3 regions of the Streptomyces sp. NPDC107521 genome follow, and region 3 is predicted to be linked to each of the others. Evidence: riboswitches for the same ligand, from Rfam matches in the RefSeq annotation. Region 3 holds a riboswitch; each other region holds the start of a gene.
The links. Region 3 has a riboswitch for cyclic di-AMP ahead of ACZ7LB_RS24100 (transglycosylase SLT domain-containing protein). Riboswitches for the same ligand answer to the same signal wherever they lie in the genome.
Positions count from the first base shown of each region.

Region 1: another riboswitch for cyclic di-AMP. It lies ahead of ACZ7LB_RS14370 (M23 family metallopeptidase); the one in region 3 lies ahead of ACZ7LB_RS24100 (transglycosylase SLT domain-containing protein).
Region 2: another riboswitch for cyclic di-AMP. It lies ahead of ACZ7LB_RS25310 (transglycosylase family protein); the one in region 3 lies ahead of ACZ7LB_RS24100 (transglycosylase SLT domain-containing protein).

Region 1 covers NZ_JBVKAT010000008.1:52,458-59,489, reverse strand. The annotation lists gene ACZ7LB_RS14380 (M16 family metallopeptidase) at 1-114, shown strand, start outside; gene ACZ7LB_RS14375 (M16 family metallopeptidase) at 111-1,499, shown strand; cyclic di-AMP (ydaO/yuaA leader) riboswitch at 1,693-1,885, shown strand; gene ACZ7LB_RS14370 (M23 family metallopeptidase) at 1,899-2,678, shown strand; gene ACZ7LB_RS14365 (HPr family phosphocarrier protein) at 3,054-3,335, opposite strand; gene ACZ7LB_RS14360 (bifunctional acetate--CoA ligase family protein/GNAT family N-acetyltransferase) at 3,464-6,652, shown strand; gene ACZ7LB_RS14355 (DUF5998 family protein) at 6,715-7,032, shown strand, end outside.
Region 2 covers NZ_JBVKAT010000019.1:131,234-138,265, reverse strand. The annotation lists gene eno (phosphopyruvate hydratase) at 1-709, opposite strand, end outside; gene ACZ7LB_RS25310 (transglycosylase family protein) at 1,012-1,800, opposite strand; cyclic di-AMP (ydaO/yuaA leader) riboswitch at 1,804-1,971, opposite strand; gene ACZ7LB_RS25305 (transglycosylase family protein) at 2,149-3,291, opposite strand; gene ACZ7LB_RS25300 (cytochrome P450 family protein) at 3,440-4,708, opposite strand; gene ACZ7LB_RS25295 (nucleoside triphosphate pyrophosphohydrolase) at 5,158-6,135, opposite strand; gene ACZ7LB_RS25290 (SurA N-terminal domain-containing protein) at 6,374-7,021, opposite strand.
Region 3 covers NZ_JBVKAT010000018.1:1,971-9,002, forward strand. The annotation lists partial or broken gene ACZ7LB_RS24085 (ABC transporter ATP-binding protein) at 1-847, opposite strand, end outside; gene ACZ7LB_RS24090 (LolA family protein) at 1,341-2,645, opposite strand; gene ACZ7LB_RS24095 (polyprenyl synthetase family protein) at 3,088-4,098, opposite strand; cyclic di-AMP (ydaO/yuaA leader) riboswitch at 4,737-4,902, shown strand; gene ACZ7LB_RS24100 (transglycosylase SLT domain-containing protein) at 4,906-5,385, shown strand; gene ACZ7LB_RS24105 (HAD family hydrolase) at 5,372-6,223, opposite strand; gene fahA (fumarylacetoacetase) at 6,471-7,032, shown strand, end outside.

The DNA of each region.
Region 1 (7,032 bases), on a different contig from region 3:
GACAACCGCGCCGTGCTGGTCTACGAGCCCACGGCCCCCGGGGCCGACGGGGCGGAGCCCTCGGACGCCGACGCCGACGGTGCCACCGACGAGAACGAGGAGGCGGGCAAGTGACCCGGCAGGCCACCATGGAGTTCCACCCCCGGCCGCAGGGCGGCGCCCCCCGTCCGTGGGCGTTCCCCGCCCCCGAGCGGGGCAGCCTGGGCAACGGGCTGACGGTGCTGCGCTGCCACCGGCCCGGCCAGCGGGTCGTCGCCGTCGAGGTGCTGCTGGACGCGCCGCTGGACGCCGAGCCCGCCGGTCTGGACGGGGTAGCCACGATCATGGCGCGGGCCTTCTCCGAGGGCACCGACAAGCACTCCGCGGAGGAGTTCGCCGCCGAGCTGGAGCGCTGCGGCGCCACCCTCGACGCGCACGCCGACCACCCGGGCGTGCGGCTGAGCCTGGAGGTGCCCGCCTCCCGGCTGGCCAAGGCCCTCGGGCTGGTCGCGGACGCGCTGCGGGCGCCCGCCTTCGCGGACAGCGAGGTCGAGCGCCTCGTCCGCAACCGGCTGGACGAGATCCCGCACGAGCTGGCCAACCCGACCCGGCGCGCCGCCAAGGAGCTGTCCAAGGAGCTGTTCCCGGCCGACGCGCGCATGTCGCGCCCGCGCCAGGGCACCGAGGAGACGGTCGCCGCCATCGACTCGGCGGCCGTCCGCGCCTTCTACGAGAAGCACGTGCGCCCGGCCACCGCCACCGCCGTGGTCGTCGGCGACCTGACCGGTCTCGACCTCGACGCGCTGCTCGCCGACACCCTCGGCGCGTGGACCGGCTCGGCCGCCGCGCCGCGCCCGGTGCCGCCGGTGACCGCCGACGACCGGGGCCGCGTCGTCATCGTGCACCGTCAGGGCGCCGTCCAGACGCAGCTCCTGATCGGCCGTATCGGCGCCGACCGGCACGACCGGGTGTGGCCCGCCCAGGTGCTCGGCACCTACTGCCTGGGCGGCACCCTCACCTCCCGGCTGGACCGGGTCCTGCGGGAGGAGAAGGGCTACACCTACGGCGTCCGCGCCTTCTCCCAGGTGCTGCGCTCCGCCCCCGACGGCAGCGGCGCCGCCATGCTGGCCATCAGTGGTTCTGTGGACACCCCCAACACCGGCCCCGCCCTGGCGGACCTGTGGACGGTGCTGCGGACCCTGGCCGAGGGCGGTCTGACCGACGCCGAGCGCGATGTGGCCGTGCAGAACCTGGTGGGCGTGGCCCCGCTCAAGTACGAGACGGCGGCGGCCGTCGCGAGCACCCTGGCCGACCAGGTCGAGCAGCACCTGCCCGACGACTACCAGGCCGCCCTGTACCGCCAACTCGCGGCCACCGGCACGGTGGAGGCCACGGCGGCGGTCGTGAACGCCTTCCCGGTGGACCGCGTGGTGACGGTCCTCGTCGGGGACGCGTCCGTGATCAGGGAGCCCGTGGAGGCCCTCGGCATCGGCGAGGTCACCGTCGTGGCGGCCGAGTAGGGTCCGCCCGGCACGCGGCGGCCCCGGTGGCGGAGGCGTCACCGGGGCCGCCGTATGCCCGAATTGAGGGAATGACCACCCGTCTGCACTGTGGGATACGGCACAAAAACCAGGTTGTGTTTGAGGAGTGAAGGCGCCCCCGCTTAGCGTCGTCCCGGCTGTACGTCACGCAGTGCGCCGCATCCGCGGCACCGGACAGTCATCGCCGAGTCCCCGTACGGCGCGAGCCGGGGGAGCCGGGGACCCGTCTTCCGGCCGCCGCCCGCGGCCGGAGGGGCACACGTCCCAGGGGTGAATCGGATGCCCGCGCCCAGCGGGGGAGTCCGTAGGAGACCTTCCTGCTCCGAACCCGTCAGCTAACCCGGTAGGCGAGAGGGAAGGAAAGGAAACCGTCGCCACATGGCGTTCACGCACGCCTCCGGGAAGCACCGCCGCCCCGGCCGGATGCACCGCACCACCGCCCGTGCCGCGAGCGTCGCGGCCCTCACCGCCACCGCGGGCGGAGTCGCCGGAGCCCTCGCCGGACCGGCCGCCGCGGCCGAGACCGAGGCCGAGCAGAGCGGACTGACGCCGGTCGTCACCATCGGCGGTTCCATAGCCGACGAGATCGACGCGCAGGCCGACGCCCAGCGCGGCGCCGCCGACGACGCCGCCGCCCGGGTCGCCGCGCAGGAGATCGCCCGCGAGCGCGCCGCCGCCGCGGCCGAGGCCGCCAAGGACGCCCGCGAGGCCAGGGAGCGCGCCGCCCGCGAGGCCGAGCGCCAGCGTCTGAACACCTTCGTCTCGCCGGTCGCCGGCTCCTACGTCTCCACCGCCTACGGCTCGACCAGTTCCCTCTGGTCCTCCGGCACCCACACCGGCATCGACTTCCACGCCGGCAACGGCGCCTCGGTCCGCTCGGTCGGCGTCGGCACCGTCGTCCAGGCCGGATGGGGCGGGGCGTACGGCAACCAGGTCGTGATCCGGATGCACGACGGCACCTACACGCAGTACGGGCACCTGCTGTCCATCGGCGTCTCGGTCGGCCAGTCCGTCGAGGCGGGCCAGCAGATCGGCCTGGCCGGCGACACCGGCAACGTGACCGGCCCGCACCTGCACTTCGAGGCCCGCACCGGCACCGACTACGGCTCGGACATCAACCCCCTGGTCTACCTCCGCTCCCACGGAGTGAACCTCTGACCCCTGCGGCCGACCCCTCCGGCCCGGCCGCGGCACCCCCGGTGCCCGCCCCCGGACCCCCGAGGAACGCCGCGCGGAACCCCGGCCCGAGCGGCCGGGGTTCCGGCGTTCCCGGACATCCGGCGCCGCGCGGTACCCGGCGGAAGCCCGCCGCCCGCCGCGTCCCGTACCGGCCGTGTCCCGCGCCTGTCCCGAGCCCCGCTCCGGCTCCGGGCCCCGCACCGCCCGGCCGCCGGGCACCTCCGGACATCGGTCCGGACACCGGTCCGGACGCCGGGACACCGGGCCCGGACCGGTCCGGGACGGACGAAGGGCCCGCCCGGACACCCGGGCGGGCCCTCCGTTCCGGCCGCGGCGGACCGGAACGGGGCGGTCTCAGACCGTCTCGGGAAGCTCCTCAAGACCTTCGGCGACCAGCTTCGCCAGGCGGTCCAGCGCGGCGTCCGCGCCCTCGGCGTCGGAGGCCAGGACGACCTCCTCGCCGCCCTGGGCGCCCAGACCCAGCACCGCCAGCATGGAGGCCGCGTTGACGGGCGAGCCGTCGGCCTTGGCGATCGTGACCGGGACGCCGGTGGCCGTGGTGGCCCGGACGAAGATGGAGGCGGGGCGGGCGTGGAGACCCTCGGCCCAGCCGACGTTGACGCGGCGCTCAGCCATGTTGCTGCCCTTCAGGTGTGCAGGGTTGTCTAGACCAGTCTCACATACGGTCGAGGGTGCCCGGACGGAACCGCTTCCGGACAGACTGCCCCGCGCCGCCGCCGGGCGCGAGCCGTACTCTGGGGCCCATGCAGACCTCGTCCGACCGGCCTGAGTACCCCGCCCACTGGGAGGCCGACGTGGTGCTGCGCGACGGTGGCACCGCGCGTGTGCGCCCGATCACCGTCGATGACGCCGAGCGCCTGGTCAGCTTCTACGAGCAGGTCTCCGACGAGTCGAAGTACTACCGCTTCTTCGCGCCCTACCCGAGGCTGTCCGCCAAGGACGTGCACCGCTTCACGCACCACGACTTCGTGGACCGGGTGGGGCTCGCGGCGACCGTCGGCGGCGAGTTCATCGCCACCGTGCGCTACGACCGGATCGACGCCGCCGGGGCGCCCGCCTCCGCCCCGGCCGACGAGGCCGAGGTCGCCTTCCTCGTCCAGGACGCCCACCAGGGCCGGGGCGTGGCCTCCGCGCTGCTCGAACACATCGCCGCCGTCGCCCGCGAGCGCGGCATCCGCCGCTTCGCCGCCGAGGTCCTGCCCGCCAACACCAAGATGATCAAGGTGTTCACCGACGCCGGGTACACCCAGAAGCGCAGCTTCGAGGACGGAGTCGTCCGGCTGGAGTTCGACCTCGAACCCACCGACCGCTCCCTGGCCGTGCAGTACGCGCGCGAGCAGCGCGCCGAGGGCCGCTCGGTGCGGCGGCTCCTGCGGCCCGGCTCGGTCGCCGTCATCGGCGTCGGCCGCGCCCCCGGCGGCGTGGGCCGCAGTGTCCTGGACAACATCCGCGACGCGGGCTTCACCGGTCCCCTCCACGCCGTCAACCGGGCCTTCCCCGAGGAGCTGCGGGACCTGGACGGGGTGCCCGCGCACCGCTCCGTGCGCGGGATCGACGGGCCGGTCGACCTGGCCGTCGTCACCGTGCCCGCCGAGCAGGTGCCCGCCGTCGTCACCGAGTGCGGCGAGCACGGGGTGCAGGGGCTCGTCGTGATCTCCGCCGGGTACGCCGAGAGCGGCCCCGAGGGGCGGGAGCGGCAGCGGGCCCTGGTGCGGCTCGCCCGCAGCCACGGGATGCGGCTCATCGGCCCCAACGCCTTCGGCATCATCAACACCGACCCGGAGTTCCGCCTCAACGCCTCCCTGGCGCCCGACATGCCGCGCCCCGGCCGCATCGGCCTGTTCGCCCAGTCCGGCGCCATCGGGATCGCCCTGCTCTCCCGGCTGCACCGGCGCGGCGGCGGCGTGACCGGCGTCACGGGGGTGTCGACCTTCGTCTCCTCCGGCAACCGGGCCGACGTCTCCGGCAACGACGTGCTCCAGTACTGGTACGACGACCCCGGCACCGATGTCGCCCTGATGTACCTGGAGTCCATCGGCAACCCGCGCAAGTTCACCCGCCTCGCCCGCCGCACCGCCGCCGCCAAGCCGCTGGTGGTGGTGCAGGGCGCCCGGCACGGCGGCGCCGCCCCCCAGGGGCACGCGGTGCGCGCGACCCGGCTGCCGCACGCCACGGTCTCCGAACTCCTGCGCCAGGCCGGGGTGCTGCGCGTCGACACCGTCACCGAACTCGTCGACGCGGGACTGCTGCTCGCCCGTCAGCCGCTGCCCGCCGGGCCGCGCGTGGCGATCCTCGGCAACTCCGAGTCCCTGGGGCTGCTCACCTACGACGCCTGCCTGTCCGAAGGGCTGCGCCCGCACCCCCCGCTGGACCTGACGACGGCCGCGACCTCCGCGGAGTTCCACGGGGCGCTGTCCCGCGCGCTGGCCGACGACACCAACGACGCGGTGGTGGTGACCGCCATCCCGACCGTGGGGGAGGGCTCCCTCGCGGACGGCGCCCTGGCGGAGGCGCTGCGCTCGGCGGCGGCCGGGGTGCCGGACAAGCCGGTCCTCGTGGTCCACGTGGAGCTGGGCGGTCTCGCGGAGGCCCTGTCGGCGGCGACGAGCACGGCGCCGCGGGGCGCGGAGCCGCGGGCCGCGGGAGCGGACGGCGGCACGGCCGGGGGCGCCCGGCGGGAAGCGGGAGCGCCCGGGAGCGCGGCAGCGGAGCCGGGCGCTCCCGGAGCCGCCGGAGCCGGAGCCGCCGGACCGGAAGCGGGCAGGTCGGACGCGGGCAGGTCGAACGCGGGCGTACCCGAAGCGGGCGGATCGGCGACGAGCGGCCCCGCCGCCGCGCGCCCCGGATCGGACGCGCCGGACCGGGCGGTGCCCGGCGCCCCGGACGTGTCGGCACCGGCCTCCCCGCAGGCCCCGGGCACTTCGGCGCCCGCCTCCCCGGGGACCCCGCCCGCCGGAACACCGCCCCGGAGCACCCCGGCCCCCGGGACCGCCGCCCCCGGCACGGACACACCCTCCGGCGCCGGCCCGGGCACGGCACCCGGCAGCGGCACCGCCGCCCCCGACGCCCCGCACCCCATCCCCGCCTACCCCGCCGCCGAGCGGGGCGTCCGCGCGCTCGCCCAGGCCGTCGCCTACGCCCAGTGGCGCCGCGAGGCCGCCGACCCCGGCAAGGTCCCGGAGTACGACGGCATCGACGAGAAGGGCGCCGCCCGGCTGATCTCCGGGCACCTCGCGCGCGGCGACGGGCCGGCGCTCGGCCAGGACGACACCTGCGAGCTGCTCGCCCGGTACGGCATCGACGTCCGCCGCGTGCTGCCCGCCCCCAGCCCCGACGGCGCCGTCGCCGCCGCCCGCGCGATCGGCTACCCCGTCGCCCTCAAGGCCACTGCCCCCCATCTGCGCCACCGCGCGGACCTGGGCGGCGTCCGCCTCGACCTGACCGACGAGGAGCAACTGCGCCGGGCCTACGCCGAGCTGACCGAGCTGTTCGGGGAGCCAGCGGTGCTGCGCCCGATGGTGCAGGGGATGGCGCCGCGCGGGGTGGACACCGTCGTCCGGGCGGTCATCGACCCGGCGGCCGGAGCGGTGCTCTCCTTCGGGCTGGCCGGAGCCGCCACCCAGTTGCTGGACGACATGGCGCACCGCCTGATCCCGGTCACCGACCGGGAGGCCACCTCGCTGGTCCGCTCGATCCGCACCGCGCCCCTCCTCTTCGGCTGGCGCGGCTCGGCCCCCGTCGACACCGCCGCCCTGGAGGAGCTGCTGCTGAGGGTCTCCCGGCTGGTCCACGATCATCCCGAGGTCGTCGCCGTCACCCTGGAACCCGTGGTCGTCGCCCCGCGCGGGCTGAGCGTCCTCGGCGCCTCCGTCCGCCTCGCGCCCCCGCCGGCCAGGGACGATCTCGGCCCGCGCACGCTCCCGCTGTACTGAGCGGGCACCGCCGATCGCGGTGTCCGCACGAGCGTGCCGCGCAGTCGGCGGGTCCCCGTAGGATGGACGGCATGGCCAAGACCAGTACGACGACCCAGGGGCTGCGAGCGGCGATCGAGCGCAGCGGCTACTACCCGGCCCTCGTTGCCGAGGCGGTGGAGGCCGCCGTGGGCGGCGAGCCCGTCCGGTCGTACCTGGTCCACCAGGAGACGACGTTCGACCAGAACGAGGTGCGCCGGCACGTGACGGTGCTGGTGCTCACCGGCAACCGCTTCATCGTCAGCCACACCGACGAGCAGGCCGCCGACGACACCTCCCCGACGCCGTACGCCACGACGTCCACGGAGTCGGTCAAGCTCGGCCGGATCTCCTCCATCGTG
Region 2 (7,032 bases), on a different contig from region 3:
TCTGCTCGCCCGGGATGTAGCCGGCCTCCTTGACGGCCTCCAGGATGAGGTCGAGGGCCTCGCGGTTGGAGCCCAGGTTCGGGGCGAAGCCGCCCTCGTCGCCGAGACCGGTGGCCAGGCCCTTCTTCTTCAGGACCTTCTTGAGGGTGTGGTAGACCTCGGTGCCCCAGCGCAGCGCCTCGGAGAAGGACTCCGCGCCGATCGGCGCGATCATGAACTCCTGGATGTCCACGTTGGAGTCGGCGTGCGAGCCGCCGTTCAGGATGTTCATCATCGGCACCGGCAGCAGGTGCGCGTTGGGTCCGCCCAGGTAGCGGAACAGGGGCAGGTCGCTGGCCTCGGAGGCGGCGTGGGCGACGGCGAGGGAGACGCCGAGGATGGCGTTGGCGCCGAGCGAGCCCTTGTTGTCGGTGGCGTCCAGGTCGAACATGGCCTGGTCGATCAGGCGCTGCTCGGTGGCGTCGTAGCCGACCAGCTCCGGGCCGATCTGCTCGATGACCGCGAGCACGGCCTTCTCGACGCCCTTGCCCAGGTAGCGGCCGGGGTCCCCGTCGCGCAGCTCGATGGCCTCGAAGGCGCCGGTGGAGGCGCCGGACGGCACGGCGGCACGACCCGTGCTGCCGTCGTCGAGGCCGACCTCGACCTCGACCGTGGGGTTGCCTCGGGAGTCCAGGATTTCCCGGGCTACGACGACGTCGATGGACGGCACGAGCATCTCCTTCTTGGGGTGTGACGCGGGCGGCCGGGCCGCGATGGCTTGGCGGTCCGTTCCGTGTTGCTCTGCGGGATGAGCCTAACCGGCTCCGGGCGATCGGTCGGCCTTCGGCCCACCCCGTGGACAGAACCGGCGGGAAATTGTTTCCGAACGGAACAAAACGGTTCGGGGAAACCGGGGCGCGGGCCGGACGGGGCGCGGGGCGGGGTCCCGGCCCGGCGCGCGGGCGCGAAAAAACCCGCCCCGGTGCGTACGGGGGAACACGCACCGGGGCGGGGGCCGGGGGGAGCGGCGGCCTACTTGAGGTGGAGCTGCTGGCCCGGGTAGATCAGGTCGGCGTCCTCGACGATGTCGCCGTTGAGCTTGAAGAGCTTCGCCCAGCCGCCCTTGACGCCGTGGTCGGCGGCGATGGAGCTGAGGGTGTCGCCCGCGACGACCCGGTACTCGCCGTCGCCCTTCTTGACCTTCTTGCCGGTCGGGGTGGTGACGGTCTTCTTGGCGGCCGGACGCTCGGCGGAGCGGGTCGACCTCTGCTCGGCGGAGCGGTCCGAGGTGCCCTGGGAGCGCTGCGGGGCGCTCTGGGAGGTGCCGGTGCTCTGCTTCTGGGTGCTCTGCTTCTGGGTGTTCTGCGAGGAGCCGGTGCCCTGCTGCTGGGTGCTCTGCGAGGAGCCGCCCTGGCTCTGCGGGGCGGTGGAGCCGCCGCCGGTGTACGCGGCACGGGACAGGCCGACACCGCAGACCGGCCAGGCGCCCTTGCCCTGGCCCGCGAGCACCTTCTCGGCGATCTCTATCTGCTGCGCCTTGCTCGCCTGGTTGGCGGTGGCGGCGTACTGCGTACCGCCGTAGGCGGCCCAGGTGGAGGCGGAGAACTGCAGACCGCCGTAGTAGCCGTTGCCGGTGTTGATGGACCAGTTGCCGCCGGACTCGCAGCGGGCGACGGCGTCCCACTCGGCGGCGGTGGCGGCGGAGGCGTTGCCGGCCGCCATCAGCGGGGCGGCGACAGCGGCGCCGGTGACGCCGGCGACGGCGATGACGCGGGTGGCCTTGGACGGGCGACGGTGCTTGCCCTTGCCGGAAAACAGCATGGTTGATCCCCTCACCGACGCCTGCGAGGTGAGCTGTCGGGTTCGGGCCGGTTGAGTTGCCCGGCCGGGTTCCTCACGGAACTCGGCTCCACCCCTAGCCGCTCCGGCTCAACTGCCCGGTGCGGCGACTTACCTTGGGTCCCCCGCTCCTGCCTGCGGCGCTTGACGCGACGACTGTTCCCGGAGGGCCGCTGGCAGGATTCGGCGTTGCGGCAACCGGGGCCCGCGATGGCGAGCGACCCTGACCGTAGCCACGCGCTCCGCGGATTTTCAAAGACGATCACGGCTTATGAGACCTATATCTCACGAGATCCAAAACGGACATACAGCCGCGAACCATGACGTGAACTAGCCCTGCCCGGGCTCCGATTCACCGCCGACGGCAAGCTCCTGACCGGGCAGGATGTAGTCCGGGTCGGCGCCCACGACGTCCTTGTTCTCCTCATAGAGGGAGGACCATCCGCCGTCGACCCCGAGGGAGTCCGCGATGCCCCACAGACTGTCGCCCGGACGGACGGTGTAGGAGCCGTCCACGGCGTCCCGGGCGGCGCTCCCGCCGCGCGAGGCGTGACGGCCGGAGGAGCCGTCGGCGCGGCCGTCCGCCGCGCCCTCGTCGGCGCTGCCGCCGCGGTGCCGCCCACCGCCGGCCGCCTCCTCACCGGCGGAGCCCGAAGCACCCCCACCGGAGCCGGACTTGTCCGATTCACCGGACTCGACCGCATTCGACCCGCGGTCGTCCGTCCCCTCGGAGGCGCCGGTGCCTTCGGAGCCGCCGGCGCCGGACGCGGAGTCCCGCGCCGCCCCGGGATCGGACGAGGCGCCGGAATCAGGCGTTTCGTCCCGGTCATCGGCCGACGTCCCGTCAGAGGCCGCCGACGGGGAGGGCGACCCGCTCTCCCGCCCGGACGGCGCCGGGTCCTTCCCGCCGGACCGCCCGGACGACCCGGGCGTGTCGGAGGCGCCGGGAGAGGCGGAGGAGCCGGGGTCGGCGGAGGCGTCGGAGCCGGCGTCCTCCGCACGGTCCGCCCCGGAGGCGTCCGAATCCTGGGACCCGCCCTCGTCCCGGGACTCGCCCCGGGACTTCCCGTCCTTGTCCGTCCCCTCCTCCGAGGACCCGCCCTTGCCGAGGCCCGCCTGCGGGCCGCAGGTCGGCCAGGCGGCGACGCCCCGGTCCGCGAGCAGCTTCTCGGCCACTCTGATCTGCTGGGCGCGGCTGGCCTGGTCGGGGCTGGGCGCGTACTGCGTACCGCCGTAGCCCTCCCAGTCCTCCTGGGAGAGCTGGAGACCGCCGTAGTACCCGTTGCCGCCGTTCTGGCTCCATGCGCCGCCGGTCTCGCACTCCGCGACCCGGTCCCAGTTCGCGCCGTCGGCCGCGTGGGCGCCGGTGGCGCCGAGCAGCGGGAGGGCGATGGCGGAGCCGGTCACTCCGGCCGCGACGACGAGGGCCGGGGCCTGGCGGGGGCGACGGTGACGACCGTTCCCGGAAAGCATGCGACTACCTTTCGCGAGACAGCGAGGGGCGCGCGGCGGAACAACGGCTCTGCCGCCGCACATTGATCCGTGAACGTATAGGCAGTCAATCACTTGTCACAAGTTCATGCCGCACAGATCACATGAGGATCACAAAGTTGAACAGCTGTCACTTTTCCGGCGCGGGCGGGGTGTTGTCCCCGGCCCGCCCGACGGGGGTGAACGACACCGGCAGGGTGCGCAGTCCGCGCATGATGAGCCCGCCGCGCCACCGCAGTTCGTCCGGGTCCGCTGCCAGCTCCAGGTCCGGGAGCCGGGTGAACAGGGTGTCCAGCGCGGTCCGGCCCTCCAGCCGGGCGAGCGGGGCGCCGAGGCAGTAGTGGATGCCGTGCCCGTACCCGAGGTGCTGGTTGTCACGACGGGTCAGGTCCAGGGTGTCCGGGTCCGCGAACCGCTCCGGGTCCCGGTCGGCGGCGGCCAGGACGACCAGCACCGGATCACCGGCGGCGATGTCCTGTCCGCCGAGGCTCAGCGGGCGGGTGGCGAACCGCCAGGTGGCCAGCTCCACCGGGCCGTCGTAGCGCAACAGCTCCTCCACCCCCGTCTCCAGCGGGGCGTGGTCCCCGACGGCCAGCGAGGACTGGAGGAGGTCGCGCTGGCCGGGGTGGGTGAGCAGGGCGTAGGTGCCGTTCCCGATCAGGTTGACGGTGGTCTCGAAGCCCGCGAAGAGCAGGATGAAGGCCATCGCCGCCGCCTCGTTCTCGGTGAGGTGCTCACCGTGGTCGGAGGCGCGGATCAGACCGGAGATCAGGTCCTCCCCCGGCACCGGCCCGGCCGGCAGGGCGGCGCGCTTGCGGTGGATCAGGTCGGCGAGGTAGCCGCGCATCTTCTTCACCGACCGGGCCACACCGCCGCGCGGTCCGCCGCCGTGGCGGATCATCATGCCCGCCCAGTCCCGGAAGTCGTCCTGGTCCTCGCGGGGGACGCCGAGCAGGTCGCAGATGGCGTGGATGGGCAGGGGGAAGGCGAACTCGTGGATGACGTCGGCGGAGCCGGTCCCGGCGAACCGGTCGACGAGCCCGTCGGCCAGCTCCCGCACCCGGGGGGCGAACTCCGCGACGCGGCGCGGGGTGAACGCCGTGCTGACCAGCCGCCGCAGCCGGGTGTGGTCCGGCGGGTCGATGTTCAGCAGGTGCGTCATCAGCTCGGCCTTGCGCTCACCGGGGATGCCCGTCCTGCCCCGGGCGTGCGCGGGCTCGTCGTGGTGGGCCGGGTTCTTGGACAGCCGGGGGTCGGCGAGGGCCTGCCGTGCGTCCGCGTACCGGGAGACCAGCCAGGCCTCCACCCCGCTGGGCAGCTCGGTCCGGTGCACGGGCGCGTGCTTCCGCAGCCAGGCGTAGGCCGGATACGGGTCGGTGGCGAACTCCCGGCTGAACAGGGCGGGAACGGGACCGGTGGCATCGGCACCGGTATCGGCGCCGGTGCCGGTGCCGCCCGCCGCGGCTGGCCCTGCTCCGGCTCCGGCTCCGGCTCCGGGACCATCGGCTCCGTGCGCGCCCGCGCCACCACCCGTCACCGGGCATCCGGACCCCGGCACGGGACCGGACTCCACCGGCGCGTCCGGCCCGGGGACCGGCCCCGGCACCGCGTCCGGACCGGGACCGGACTCCGGCCACCCGTCCGGACCGGGACCGGGCCGGGGCTCGGTCAGGGACCGGGGCTCGGGCTCCGGCCCGGGCGCCGGTACGGAACCCCGCCCCGCGCCCCCGGGCCCCGCCCCGTCCTCCGCCCCCGCGCCGCGGCCGCCCGCTCCCGCGCCGGAGCCGGAGCCGGAGCCGCCCGCCGCGGCCCCGTGGCCGTCGGCCGCCGGGCCGTCCGTGGGAGGTGTCATCCCTCGGCCCCCCGGATGGCGTCGCGGTAGGCGCGGGAGGCGGCGCGCAGCGCGGCCTCGGGGTCGACGCCCTCGGCCTCGGCGCGGGCGGCGAGGGACAGCAGCTCGTAGCCGACGCCCTCGCCCCGGGGCAGCGGCACGTCCAGCCCCGCCGTGCGCGCCCGGGAGGCCAGCTTGGCGGCGAGGGCCAGGGCGGGCTGGCCCATCGGCACGCCCTCGGTGACCGAGGTGCGCCGCTTCTCCACCGCCTTGGTGCGCAGCCAGTGCTCCCGGACCTCCTCGGGGGTCGTGGCCGTCGCGTCCCCGAAGACATGGGGGTGGCGGTGGACGAGCTTGTCGACGAGGGTGCCCGCCACGTCGTCCACGGAGAACGGCGCCTCGGGGTGCTCCTCGGCGATCCGGGCGTGGAAGACGACCTGGAGCAGGACATCGCCCAGCTCCTCGCGCATCTCCTCGCGGTCGCCCTCCTCGATCGCCTCGACCAGCTCGTAGACCTCTTCGAGGGCGTGCTTGGCCAGATCCTCATGGGTGCGCCGGGAGGACCAGGGGCACTCCACCCGGATGCGGTCCATCACCTGGACGAGATCCAGCAGCCGGGCACCCGGCAGGTCGTAGGAGGCGGGGAGCAGCTCCAGCTCGGGCATCCGCACCCGCCCGGAGCCCGCGAGGCGGGCCAGGCCGTCGGTGAGGGCGGGCTCGCCCGCGCCGGTCGCCACGACCACCACCGAGAGCCCGCCCGCGCAGGCGCCGACCAGCTCCTCGGCGTCCGGCGTCGCCTGCTCGACCTCGATGCCGGCCTCTCTCAGGTACGGGAGCTGCGGATGCGTCCCGTCGGCGCACAGCACGCGGTCGGCCGCGCGCAGCGCCTGCCAGGCGGGCCAGGAGAGCAGCCCCGGGGCGACACGGTGACTGGTGGTGAGGAGGACGATGCGGCCCTCGGCGGGGGTGGTCTGGGGACTGGTCGCGTTCACCATCAGAACGTAACCCACCCCGCCGACCGGCCCCCGGGTTGTCCACAGGCCCCGGCCCCGGCCGTCCACAGGCCCGGACCGACAGGCATACCGGCCCGTCGGTCACCCGGCCCGTCGGATACCCGGCCCGTCGGATACCCGGCCCGTCGGTCGCCCCAGGGCGCCGGTCGCTCCGGGCCGTCGTCCGGCGCCTCCCGGACCGTCCGGCGCGCCCGGGATCACCGGACGCCGGACGGCGCCGTCACACCGGCTGCTCGGACCCCGCCGCGGTGACCTCGCGCAGCCACGGCGTCTTCGCGTCGACGCGTCCGCTGCGCTCCGCGTCCCAGGTGCCGTAGCGCGGGTTCATGTCGATGCCGAGCCGCTCGGACGCCTCGGTGAGCGCCTTCCAGAACTGCGGCTGGCCGGTGTCGGTGCCGAGGCTGCGCGCGAGCTTCTGGGCCTTGAGCTGGAGCAGGAGGTTGTCGTCGAGCCGCTCGGGGGCGACCCCGTACTGCTGGAGCCAGGCCGTCTCCAGTTCCTTCGCGCCGCCCGCCTGCTGCTCCATGCCGGCCCGCATCCGCTGGACCTCCTTGCGGGTGACGGTCACGCCCGCCTCCTGGGCGGCACCGTCCAGCACCCGGTCCAGGACCATGCTGTGCAGGGTGTCGCGGGTGAGGCTGCCGGTGCGGGCGAGGACCTGCCGGTACTGCTCCTCGTCCGGCACGGCGGCCCGCTGCGCCTCGCGCACCTCGTCGACCCGGTTCTCCAGCTGGGCCACGGTGATCCGCTGGTCGCCCACGACGGCCGCCGCCCCCGGATGCGCGTCGTTCCCGCACGCGGTGAGCAGTGGTGCCGCGACGGCGATCGCGGCGGTGAGAAGGAGCGCGGTGCGACGGCGGCGGTGCAAGGAAACCTCCC
Region 3 (7,032 bases):
CGACCAGCGCGGCGTTCACCCCGGCGGGGTCGCCCTCCGGGGGCGCCCCGGTCACCCGGTCCGCCCCGGCCGTCACGTCCGCCACGCCCAGCTTCTCCAGCACCCGGGCGGCCTCCGCCGGGTCCGGCGTGGTGACCACCAGCCTGCCGCGCGCCCCGGCCGCCAGGTCGGCCACCGGGCCCTGGACGATCAGCCGCCCGTGGGCCATCACGGCGGCGTGCGTGCACACCTGCTCGATCTCGTCCAGCAGATGGGAGGAGAGGAAGACGGTCGTGCCGTCGTCGGCCAGCTCCCGCACCAGGGTGCGGATCTCCCGCATGCCCTGCGGGTCGAGCCCGTTGGTGGGCTCGTCCAGCACCAGCAGGCTGCGCGGCTGGAGCAGGGCCGCCGCGAGCCCGAGGCGCTGCTTCATGCCGAGCGAGTACGCCTTCGCCTTCTTGCCCGCGGCGGCCCCGAGCCCCACCCGGTCCAGGGCCGCGGCGACCCGGGCGCGCCGGGTGCGGGGGTCCGCGGTGGGGTCGGCGGCGTCCTGGCGCAGCAGGTTGTCGCGGCCGGACAGGAAGCCGTAGAGGGCCGGGCCCTCGATGAGGGCGCCGACCCGGGGCAGAACGGAGCGGGCGGAGCGCGGCATCGGGCGGCCGAGGACCCGCGCTGTGCCGGAGGTCGGCTCGATCAGCCCCATCAGCATGCGGATGGTGGTGGTCTTGCCGGAGCCGTTGGGGCCGAGGAAGCCGAAGACGCTCCCGGCCGGAACGGTCAGGTCCAGGCCGTCGACGGCCAGTTGACCGCCGCGGAAGCGCTTGGTGAGCCCCCGGGTGGCGATGACGGCGCCGTCCGCGTCCCCGGGGAGGGCGCCGGCCCTCCCGGCGGGGGCGCCCGCGCGGCCGGGGACGGCGGGCGCCCGGCGGGCGGCGGGGCCTCCGGAGCCGCCTGCGGCACCCGTGCCACCGGGAGCATCCGTGCCGCCGGGGGTATCCGGGCCGCCGGGGGCATCCGGGCCGCCGGTGTCGTCGGCCGTGGCGGTGCCGGTGGCGGTCGCCGTGCTCCCGGCGGTGGGGCCGGCCGGGGCGGCCGTGCCGTCGGCGGCGCCCGGGGCGGTGCCTCCGGCCGCGGTGCCGTCCCGGTCCCGGGTCTCCGGGGCACGGGTCTCCGGGGCACGGGACCTCCCCGCGCGGGGCTCCCCGGGCCGGGGCTCCCCGCGCAGGGGTCCCCGGCCCGGTTCGTCCGGGCCCGGCGCTTCCCGGTCCCGGTGCTCCGGCTCTCCGGCGGTCGTCCCGCGCATCGGCTTCCTCTCCTCGCGGGACGACCGGCGCCCCTGCTCGCTCTCGCGGTACCGGCCGCTACCGCGCGGCGTCGGCCGCCTTCACCAAGGCGTCCTTGGTGACCGCGCCGACGTAGACCGTGCCGTCGTCGGTGATCAGGGCGTTGATCAGACGGGTCTTGAAGACCGTGCCGGAGCCGAAGCCGCCCTTGACCGGGTCCCCGAAGGAGCCGAGGAAGCCGCCGAGGGCGCCCGCGTCACCCTCCTTCGCCGCGGTGGGCAGTCCCCGGCCGCCGGTGCGGAGCACGGCCACCGTGTTCCAGCCCTCGCCGACGACCTCGACGCCCTCCGCGCCGCCGGCGGGTCCGCCGCCCGGCACACCGGCGGGGCCCTCCCCGCCGGACGCGTCCGCCTTGCCCGGCCAGTCGGCCTTCCCCGACGCGCCGTCCTTCCCGGACCCGTCCGCCTCGGTGACCTTCGCGCCCCTGGGCGGGGTGAAGTCGAAGGTCGACGCGTCCGGCTCGGCGAAGCTCACCCGGGTGAAGCCCGCGTCGACGACGGCGGCGCCGCCGCCCGCAGGGGTGAGCGTGAACTTCAGCGGCACGCCCGTCTCCGCGTCCACGGCGATGCTGACGACGCCCACCGTGGAGCCCTTCTGCCGGGGCTCGACCACGAGCCGGTAGGCGTCCCGTCCCGCCACCCTCGCGGTGCCGTCGACGGTCACCGACGTGGTCGCGTCGACCGCCGCCAGGGCCTGCTCGGCGAGTTCCTTGGGCGTGGCCGGAAGCTCCGCGTGCCGGCGGGCGCCCTCGTCACCGGCGCGGCCGGACGGGCCGGCGGTGGCGTGGTAGACCTCGTTGGAGGCGCTGTCGTAGCCCCAGACGTCCTCGCCGTTGCGGATCAGGCTGTACTCGGCGGCGTCCTCCAGGACGGAGAGCCGCTGCCGGTCGGGGCCGTCGGCCGCGACGCGCAGCGTGTGGCTGCCGGAGACCAGCGCGGTCAGCTTGGCCGAGGGGTCGGCGGCCGAGCCCCCGCCGTCCTCCGCGTCCCCGCCGCCCGCGCCCGGGACTCCGGACCGGCCGGACAGCATGCCCCGGCCGAGGCCGCCGAGGTCGGGCAGCCCCAGATCCGTGTTGATCCTCACCGTGCCGGACAGGTGCTGGACGTCCGACCGGGCGATGCGCTCGACGAGTTGCTGGGCCGTGATCCCGGGCAGATCGGGGTCCCCGGAGTCGGCGAGGGCGGGGACGAGGCCGATCGTCGCGGCGGCCAGTCCCATCACCGCCACCGGGACGGCGTACCGCGCGGCCCTGCGCCGGGACGTCCGGGGTTCCTCGCGCTCCCCGGCGGTGGTGGTGCTGCCGTCGGATTCGTACGGTGCCATGTGTGCCCTACCTCCGTTGTCGGCGGCGGTGTCCCGCGATGTCGCACGTCTCCACCCGTGAGCCGCCATTCTCACCCGAATCGGTGAGGACCGGTGTTTTCCGTGGTGTCCATACGACCAAATCGGGGGCACGGAATCGTCAGCCCCCGGGCCCAACTCCGCGTACTCCTGCGGGATGACACCGGGGAGTCCCGGCCCCTCCGGCCCGTAGGGGTGGGGTACGGCGCCCGTACGAGGAGGCCCGGAGCCGCCCCGGTCCCCAGGGGGCGCGCCCCTCGCGCCGCCGGCACGGGCGGACGATCCCCCGTGACCCGTACGGCGGTTGACCCACCCCGGCCCGCCACTCCGGCCCTACGGCCCCTACGGCCCCTACGGCGAGCGTGTCCCGTCCTGCGGCCTCCGCCGCGTCCGGCTCCGCCCGGCACCCTGACCGGTCCCGGGTTCAGCCCGCGCGGTGGACCACCGCGTCGCACAGCTCCACCAGCGCGGCCTTGGCCTGGCACTCCACCAGCGGGGCCAGCGCCGCCCGCGCCTCCTCGGCGTAGCGGACGGTGTCCCGGCGGGCCTGTTCGAGGGCGGGATGGGCGCGCAGCAGGCGCAGCGCCTCGGCGTGCCGGCCGTCGTCGGTCAGGTCGGAGTCCAGCAGCTCGCACAGCTCCCGGTCCTCGGCCAGCCCCAGCCGCTCGGCCCGCTCGCGCAGCCGCAGCACCGGCAGCGTGGGGATGCCCTCGCGCAGGTCGGTGCCGGGGGTCTTGCCGGACTCGCGGGAGTCGGAGGCGATGTCCAGGACGTCGTCGGCGAGCTGGAAGGCGACGCCGAGCCGCTCCCCGTACTGGGTGAGCACGTCGACGACCGTCTCGTCGGCGCCCGACACCATCGCGCCGAACCGGCAGGAGACGGCCACCAGCGAGCCCGTCTTGCCGCCGAGCACGTCGAGGTAGTGGTCGACCGGGTCCCGCCCGTCCTGCGGTCCCGCCGTCTCCAGGATCTGGCCGGTGACCAGCCGCTCGAAGGCGAGGGCCTGCACCCGGACCGCCTCCGGCCCGAGGTCGGCGAGGATCTGGGAGGCACGGGCGAACAGGAAGTCGCCGGTGAGGACCGCGACCGAGTTGTCCCAGCGGGTGTTGGCGCTGGCCACCCCGCGCCGCACGGCGGCCTCGTCCATCACGTCGTCGTGGTAGAGCGTGGCGAGGTGGGTCAGCTCCACGACCACGGCCGAGGGCACGACGCCGGGGGCGTAGGGGTCGCCGAACTGGGCGGCGAGCATGACGAGCAGCGGTCGGAACCGCTTGCCGCCGGCCCGCACGAGGTGCTGGGCGGCTTCCGTGATGAACGGGACCTCACTCTTGGTTGCCTCAAGCAACCCTTCCTCGACGGCCGCCAGCCCGGTCTGGACATCGGCTTCCAGAGCCTGGTCCCGCACGCTCAGCCCGAACGGCCCGACGACGGTCACGAGGGGTCTCCTGTCTGCTGCTGTCTATCTGGTTTGTCGATAGGTCGCTGCCACCACTCAAGTCAGCGTATCCGGTCATGTTTCGATCACCGCTAGCGCCCACCGCAAGACACCGGTCCGTAGGGGATCGCGCACGGTATGTTTTTGATCAAGTGATATCGGCAAATGTCGCCCGCCATGACCGGACATCCGGGGCGCGGCCCGGCGCGCGGCGCACCCCGGGCCGCCACCGAAGATCCCATCACCCCACCCAACGGCGCGCACCGCCAGAACGTCACCCGCCCGGCACGCCCCCCGTCCCGCCGGAGCGGCCGCACACCGGGGGCGCCCCCAACCGGAGCCGATTAATTCACAGTTGGACTGAATGCCCGATTTGCCACCCTTGGCCGCCTCCGTGAGTTGGCTCACTCCACCGCACCGTCCACCGCCGCCGGGCCCCCGCGCCCCGCCCGGCGGGGGCCCGTTGCCCCGTAGGCCAGTTGGCCGGTCGCGACCGCAAAGGATCAAGCACCCCAAACCGTACCGATCAAGGTCAACAGGTACGTCGGGTGATTCCCGCACTTGTTCCCGACATGTGCTCTCGCATACGTTCCCGGCCTGTCGGGCGGACGCCGAATCCTGCCACCGCCGGACCGACAGTCATCCATTCGACACACTCGCGGGCAGGAGCGGGGGACCCAAGGTAAGTCGCCGCACCGGACCCACCGGAACGGCTAGGGGTGAAGCCGCGCCCGTCAGGGCACGGCCGGGCACCTCCCCGCCCGAACCCGACAGCTCACCTCGCAGGCGTCAGGAGAGGGATCACCCATGCCTGCCATCGGTCAGCACCGTCCTGCCCGCACCGCCCGCCTGGCCCGCCGGATCGCCGTCGCCGGAACCGGCGCCGCCGTGCTCGCCCTGCCGCTCCTCGGCGCCACCGGCGCCTCGGCCGCCACGACCACCACCGCCGCCGCCTCGACGGCCTACCCGGACACCCTCGACGGCTGGATCCGGCAGTCCCTCGCGATCATGGCGCAGCAGGGCATCCCCGGTTCCTACGACGGCATCCACCGCAACGTGATGCGCGAGTCGTCCGGCAACCCGTACGCCATCAACAACTGGGACGTCAACGCCGTCAACGGCACCCCGTCCAAGGGCCTGCTCCAGGTGATCGACCCGACCTTCCGCGCCTACCACGTGGCCGGCACCTCCTGGGACCCCTACGACCCGGTCGCCAACATCACCGCCGCCTGCAACTACGCGGCCGACCGGTACGGCTCGATCGACAACGTCTTCAGCGCGTACTGATCCGGCGCCCCGCGCCCCGTCCGCCCCGGCGGACGGCCCCGAAGATCCGGTCGAGGACGACGGCGACGCCGTCGTCCTCGTTCGTCAGGGTGACCTCGTCGGCCACCGCCCTCAGTTCGGGGTGCGCGCCCGCCATGGCGACGCCGTGGCCCGCCCAGCGGAACATCGGGACGTCGTTGGGCATGTCCCCGAAGGCGATGGTCCGCTCCCCGTCCACCCCCAGCCGCCCGGCGGCCAGCGCCAGCCCGGTCGCCTTGGTCACGCCGGGCGGCTGGAGCTCCACCGTGCCCGGCCCCGACACCACCACCGTCACCAGCGGGCCCACCGCCGCACGGGCCGCCGCCGCCAGCGCGTCGTCGGACAGCCCGGGGTGGCGCAGCAGCACCTTGCTGACCGGCGTCCGCCACAGCTCCTCGCGCCGCCCCACCCGCCGGGCCGGCAACGTGGGGTGCGGCATCACGAAGCCCGGCTCGACGAGCGTCTCCCCGTCCGTGCCGTCCTGGTCGACGGCCGCGTGCACCGGCCCGGTCTCCGCCTCGATCTTGCCGAGCGCGGCCTCCGCCGTCTCCCGGTCCAGGGCGAGGGACCAGAGCATCCGGCGCGCCCCCGCGTCGTAGACCTGCGCGCCCTGTCCGCACACCGCGAGCCCCGTCGCGCCCAGCTCCGCCAGCAGCGGCCGTACCCGGGGCACCGGCCGTCCGGTCACCACCAGGTGCCGCGCGCCCGCCCGCTCCGCCCGGCCGAGCGCCGCCCGCGTCCGCGCCGAGAGGGTGTCGTCGCCGCGGAGCAGGGTGCCGTCGAGGTCGGTGGCGACGAGTGCGTACGCGGGACGGCCCATGGGCCCGAGCATACGGACGGCGCCCCGCGCCGGCTCCCCCTCCGCCGTACGGGCGGGAAAACACCCGCCACGGGGCCGGTTCCCGCCGCCCGCCCGGACCGCCGGGCAGGGGCACCGCGGCCGGTGCCCCTGCCCAAGACCGGTGTCCCCGCCGTAACGTGTGGCCCGGCCGCGGATCACGCGGCCGACCGGCGCACACGGCGCGGCTGACGCGCATGGCGAGCACGAAAGCGAGGCGGCGAACCCGATGCCCCCCTTCGACCTCCCCGAGGGCGACCCCTTCGGTCCTCACAACCTTCCCTACGGCGTGTTCTCGATCCCCGGCACGCGGGACCGGACGGTGGGCGTCCGGCTCGGTGACCACGTCCTCGACGCCGGCGCGGCGGCCCGGGCCCTCGGCTCCCCGTACGCCTCCCTGCTCGACCGGCCGACCCTGAACCCGCTGCTGGCCGCGGGCCGCACCGCCTGGTCCGACGTACGGCGCGCGGTGACCGCCTGGCTGACGGTGCCCTCCCACCGCGAGACCGTGGAGCCGCTGTTCCACCCGCTGTCCTCGGTGACCCTGCACCTCCCCTTCGAGGTGGCCGACTACGTCGACTTCTACGCCTCCGAGAACCATGCCCACAACGTCGGCCGGATCTTCCGCCCCGGCTCCGACCCCCTCACCCCGAACTGGAAGCACCTCCCGATCGGCTACCACGGCCGCTCCGGCACCGTCGTGGTCTCCGGCACGGACGTCGTGCGGCCCTCCGGCCAGCGCAAGGCGCCCGCCGACGCCGCGCCGGTCTTCGGCCCGTCCGTGCGCCTCG